Linked DNA regions of Leucothrix mucor DSM 2157. The protein of the gene in region 1 interacts with the protein of each later gene in a pairwise test. Links are inferred from orthologs where the notes say so. Each region holds a gene or a part of one and is shown on either strand. Other genes may lie near its edges.

The links. Proteins that work in one complex are often made in the same cells at the same time.
Region 2: the proteins of LEUMU_RS0109945 (region 1) and ung interact in binary tests that used the Escherichia coli proteins (3 or more experiments, as listed by UniProt). The link is inferred for Leucothrix mucor DSM 2157 from one-to-one orthologs.

The regions. Positions count from the first base shown.
Region 1 is NZ_ATTE01000001.1:2,242,834-2,245,851, reverse strand. What follows is about bases 33-2,919. They hold LEUMU_RS0109945 (class I SAM-dependent DNA methyltransferase), read left to right. Parts: upstream 33-669; coding sequence 670-2,169; downstream 2,170-2,919. Other genes in these bases: LEUMU_RS27945 (restriction endonuclease subunit S), read left to right, coding at 2,166-2,919; hsdR (type I restriction-modification system endonuclease), read left to right, coding at 33-322. Outside these bases: more of hsdR, read left to right, coding at 1-32; more of LEUMU_RS27945, read left to right, coding at 2,920-3,018. UniProt on the Escherichia coli protein: The subtype gamma methyltransferase (M) subunit of a type I restriction enzyme. The M and S subunits together form a methyltransferase (MTase) that methylates A-2 on the top and A-3 on the bottom strand of the sequence 5'-AACN(6)GTGC-3'.
Region 2 is NZ_ATTE01000001.1:1,530,953-1,533,864, forward strand. What follows is about bases 132-2,912. They hold ung (uracil-DNA glycosylase), read left to right. Parts: upstream 132-1,072; coding sequence 1,073-1,753; downstream 1,754-2,912. Other genes in these bases: fusA (elongation factor G), read left to right, coding at 132-991; LEUMU_RS25015 (acyltransferase family protein), read left to right, coding at 1,827-2,912. In the rest of the region: more of fusA, read left to right, coding at 1-131. UniProt on the Escherichia coli protein: Excises uracil residues from the DNA which can arise as a result of misincorporation of dUMP residues by DNA polymerase or due to deamination of cytosine.

The DNA of each region.
Region 1 (3,018 bases):
GAACGAAGTCAAAAGTGAAGACATCGCCGCGCGGATTATTGGCTTTATTCGCCAGGCAGCACTTGGCGAAGCGCTGATTCCATGGGAGCAACGCGTCGATCAGGCTTTAGTCAAAATGCTAGCTCTAAAAAACTGGAGCACCCCACAACGGCAATGGCTGGAGCGTGTTGCCAAGCAAATGAAAGCGATGATTGTTGTGGATGAAGCCGCGCTAAACCAAGGTGTATTCAAGCAAAATGGCGGCATTAGCCGCGCGAATAAGCTATTTGATAACGCGGCAAATGACTTGCTTCAAACCTTTAATCAGGCGCTTTGGCAGTGATGATACGAACTATACATTTCTCACTATCTTCGCTGGGCATGGCTTCTCCTGATCAGCTCCCCCCAAGACTCTAACCACTCCGTCATTTTATCGTTGCTAATGGTTTCCTGTATCTCTTGATACTCTTGCCAGCGAGTGACGGTTAGCTCGTTCTCATGTTGTTTACATACTTCATCTAAGTGTATACCTGAGATGGCTAGCCTCTGTAACGTTTGTTGAGATATTTAACGACAGTAACATTGCCAGTTTATAGCGGCTAGCACTGTGAGTTTTTGAATTTGAGGCGTAGAATTGCACAGCGATTAGAAACGATACAAAGCCTGAAACCCCCAACTTTAAGGACACAAATGAGCACTCAAGACCTCGTTGCCAAACTCTGGAACCTGTGTAATCTGCTGCGCGATGATGGCGTTACTTACCACGAATATATCAACGAACTGACCTACTTAGTGTTTCTAAAAATGGTGGATGAAACCGGACAGGAAGAGCATATTCCCGAGGGTTATCGCTGGTCTGATCTGGAAGCTTACAACGCTGCGACGCGCTTAGAAGAATATAAAAAATTGCTGATCCATTTGGGTACACACGGCTCGCTAATTACCAAAGCTATTTACGCCAATGCCAGCTCGGTGATTCGCAAGCCCACCACGCTCAGCAGGCTAGTCTCTGAAATCGATAAACTCGATTGGTACAGCGCCAAAGAAGAAGGGCTTGGCGATATGTACGAAGGCCTGCTGGAAATTAACGCGGGTGAAAAGAAATCTGGCGCGGGGCAATATTTCACGCCACGCGTGCTGATCAATGCCATGGTCGAATTAATGAATCCGACGCTGGATGATGTGATCGTTGACCCAACAGCGGGTACCGGTGGTTTTCTGATCAGCGCGCATCACCATATTATTAAGCACAACGACGTTGAGGCTCTGGACGAAATCGCCTACGACAAGTATCAGCACAAAACCTTTTTCGGCATGGAATTGGTACCAGATACGCGCCGACTGGCGATGATGAATCTTATGCTGCATGATTTGGCGGTGGATGATGACAATGCAGGCATCCTGTTTGGCGACACACTCTCTAATGAAGGCAAAGCGCTGCCACCAGCCAGCTTAATCCTTGCGAACCCACCGTTTGGCACCAAGCAGGGCGGCGGCATACCAACCCGTGATGACCTTGTGCAATACACCAGCAACAAGCAATTAGCGTTTTTACACTTGATGTATTTGCGCATGCTGAAGCCCGGTGGACGCGCAGCGATTGTCCTACCAGACAATGTGCTGTTTGAAAGCGGTATGGGTAAAACCATCCGAAATGATTTGATGGAAAAATGCAATCTGCACACCATTTTACGGCTACCGACCGGCATCTTTTATGCGGCTGGCGTAAAAACCAATGTGCTGTTTTTCTCCAAACCTAACGATTTGAGGCAAGACAAAGGTAATACCAAAAATGTGTGGGTGTATGACCTGCGCTCGAATATGCCACAATTTGGCAAGCGCACAGTGTTTAACACTAGCCATTTGAGTGACTTCTACCAAGCGGTAGGAGGCGACCTAACAACCGTCGATGAGGCAGCGCGCCAGAAGTTCGTTGACGGGTGTGCCGATGGTGCTGACAGCAGCCGTTTGCGTTGTTTTAGCCGTGAAACGATTGCGGCAAAAGATGACTCATTGGATTTGTCATGGATTCGTGATGACAGCACCGAAGACAGTGCTGACTTGCCAGAGCCGGATGTATTGATTAATGGCGCGTTGGAGGATCTGGCGGGCGCGATGACGGAATTGAGATCGATTTTGGTTGAGTTGGATGTGGCAGAAGAAGGTGAAGGTGAAGAGGTGGCTTTGTGAGTGGGTTGCCGATTGGGTGGGAGTCTCTCAAATGCGGTGAAACCTTCGAGCAGATCTCAACTACAAAATTAAAAGTGAAGACTAAAGATACAATGGTTGAGGGTCTTTTCCCGGTAATTGACCAAGGCTTGAACTTCATTGCGGGTTATGTGAATGATGAGGAGAAAGTAATAGAGATAAACACACCTGTCTGTATCTTTGGAGATCACACAAGAATTATAAAGTGGGTGGATTTTTCTTTTGTGCCGGGAGCTGATGGAACAAAAGTGTTAAACCCGAAGGCCTATTTGGCACCTAAATTTTTTTATTACCAGCTGTGTAGTCTGAATATTTTAGATAAAGGTTATGCGCGGCACTTTAAGTTTTTGAAGGAGGCAGATATTTTACTTCCTCCTTTAAGCGAACAAGTCCGCATAGCCAATAAACTCGATAGTCTTCTTGCCAAAGTTGATAAGGCTCAGGCTCGGCTGGAAAAAATACCTGTTCAGTTGAAACGTTTTCGGCAGTCTGTTTTGGCGGCTGCGACTTCGGGGGAGTTGACGCGGGAGTGGCGGGGTACAGAAGAAACAGGTTGGAGTTCGGTTTCATTTTTAACTTTGGTTAATAAGATTAGAAGCGGCTCGGGAGGTAAGGCTTTGGATGAGGTGAGTGAAACCAAAATTCTAAGATCTAGTGCTGTAAGAGACATGACGATAGATTTTACGGATCATCGATATCTGAAGGGTGATGACTTGTTGAAATCAGCTAATACTTTAGCTAATGGCGACTTGTTATTTACAAGACTTAGCGGTTCCACTGAGTATGTTGGTAACTGTGCTTGTGTTGTTGGGCTAGAAGAAACAGAGGTCT
Region 2 (2,912 bases), 710 kb from region 1 along the record:
TGCACAAGCTGGTGACATCGTTGCTGTCTTGGGTATGAAGAACGTTCAGACTGGTCACACCTTATGTGATCCTAAGTTCCCAGCAACACTTGAGCCAATGGTGTTCCCAGAGCCAGTTATCTCTATCGCAGTAGCGCCTAAAGATAAAGCCGGTGCTGAGAAGATGGGTATCGCAATCGGTAAGATGGTTGCTGAAGATCCTACGTTCCAGGTTGAGACTGACGAAGATTCTGGTGAGACAATCCTTAAAGGAATGGGTGAGCTTCACCTGGACATTAAGATTGACATCATGAAGCGTACTCACGGTGTTGACGTTGTTGTTGGTAAGCCTCAGGTTGCATACCGCGAAACAATTACTCAGTCTTGTGAAGACAGCTACACGCACAAGAAGCAGTCTGGTGGTTCTGGACAGTTCGGTAAGATCGACTACATCATCGAGCCAAACGAGCCAGGCGAAGGTTTCGCATTCGAGTCTAAGGTTACCGGTGGTAACGTTCCTCGCGAATTCTGGCCTGCTGTTGAGAAAGGTTTCAAAACAAGCATGGTTAAAGGTGTGCTTGCTGGATTCCCATGCTTAGACGTTAAAGTAACGCTAATCGATGGTGCTTTCCACGCGGTTGACTCCTCTGCACTAGCGTTTGAAATTGCTGCTAAAGGCGCATACCGTCAATCGATCCCTAAGGCTGGTCCTCAGTTGATCGAGCCAATCATGGCAGTTGACGTGTTTACTCCTGAAGATCACGTTGGTGATGTTATCGGTGACCTTAACCGTCGTCGCGGCATGATCAAGTCTCAGGAATCTGGCCCAACGGGTGTTCGTATTAAAGCGGAAGTCCCATTGAGCGAAATGTTTGGTTACATCGGTGACTTGCGTACTATGACTTCTGGTCGTGGTCAGTTCTCTATGGAGTTCGCGCACTACTCACCATGTCCTAAGAACGTTTCTGAAGCAGTAATCAAAGAGACTAAAGAGCGCGAAGCAGCTAAGTAATAGCGGCTAAACGTTTGAGTTAGACAAAGGCGGCCGGATTTATTCCGGCCGCTTTTGGTTTTGGGGTTAGGAGAAAAGCTTATGAATACAACAGTAGACCTGCATCCGAGCTGGTTAGCGGTGATTAAATCCGAATTTGATCAGCCATACATGCAACAACTCAAAACTTTTTTGGCGCAAGAAAAAGCCGCCCACAAGACAATTCTGCCGCACAGTTCATTATGGTTTAATGCGCTGAACAGCACGCCGTTTGATCAGGTCAAAGTCGTGATCTTAGGGCAAGACCCATACCCAACCCCCGGCCATGCTCATGGCTTATGTTTTTCGGCAATGCCGGAAGTCAAACCCTTACCTAAGTCGCTGCAAAATATTAATAAAGAACTAATTGACGATTTAGGTATCAATAATACACACGCCGCGTATCTGCAGCCGTGGGCTGAGCAGGGCGTGTTTTTATTAAATGCTGTTCTGACTGTTGAAGCAGGCAATGCCAATTCGCACCAAGGGAAGGGCTGGGAAGGCTTTACGGATGCGATCATTCGTGCAATAAATGAACAAGCCGAATCAGTGGTATTTATCCTCTGGGGTAGCTACGCACAAAAGAAAGCCGCCTTTATTGATGCCGATAAGCATTGTGTCATTAAAAGCGCTCACCCCTCGCCATTAGCGGCTTATCGCGGATTTTGGGGCAGCAAACCGTTTTCAAAGACGAATGACTACCTGCAACAGCATGGTAAAACACCCATAAACTGGCAGCTGTAAGCGACCTTCTATAGGGGAACATAGCCATCAGCCGCCATTAAAAATAAGGCCAACGCCAAGGATTAGGTAAGCGATGCAATATCGGGCAGAAATTGACGGACTCAGGGCAGTAGCGGTGATTCCCGTTGTGCTGTTTCATGCGGGCATTGCCGGTTTTGGTGGTGGCTTTGTGGGAGTCGATATTTTCTTTGTAATCAGTGGCTATCTGATTACCTCCATTATTTTAAACGAGCAAGCCAAGGACAGTTTTACGCTGGCAGGCTTTTACGAGCGACGAGTGCGGCGTATTCTTCCTGCACTCATGCTAGTGATGCTACTCAGTATTATTGGCGCATGGCAGCTACTACTGCCGGAAGAGCTGGTCGATTACGGGCAAAGCCTCGCCGCCGTGGGACTGTTCGCCTCCAACTTTCTATTTTGGATGCAGAGTGATTACTTCGCTCAAACCTCTGAATACCTTCCTCTGCTACATACTTGGAGCTTGGCGGTTGAGGAACAGTTCTACTTAGTCTTCCCGCTGTTTATGATCTGGAGTATTGCCTGGTTTAAAGCCAAGCGCTTAGCCGTATTAGTGATAGTGGGTATCGCCAGTTTGCTATTTAGTGAATGGGCATGGCGTAATGCGCCGGAAGCCAATTTCTTCTTAATTCCATCGCGCGCTTGGGAGTTAATGGCGGGTGTGTTCTGCGCTTTTTACTTGCAGCATAGCCAGTTAAACAACACCACACTCAAGCAAGTGGGCAGCGGCGCGGGTTTATTAATGCTGCTGTACTCGATCACCATTTTCGATAAAACCATTCCATTTCCAAGCCTGTATGCCTTAGTCCCGGTGCTGGGTACGGCATTGATTATTCTGTGTGCGGATAAGCACACGTTGGTGGGCAAGCTGCTGTCATTCCCGCTGCTGGTTGGTATCGGGCTGATCTCTTACAGTGCGTACCTTTGGCATCAGCCACTGTTTGTGTATGCGCGCCTGAACGATATGCAAGAGTTGCCAGTGACTACGTTACTCGGGCTGAGCGTGTTGTCTTTTGTACTGGCCTACCTCAGCTGGCGATGGGTAGAAAAGCCATTCCGTAATCGCAACTTCCTAAGCCGTGCACAAGTGCTGTGGATTGCTTTTGGCTGTAGCGTGCTGCTCATTGCGATTGGTGGTGTG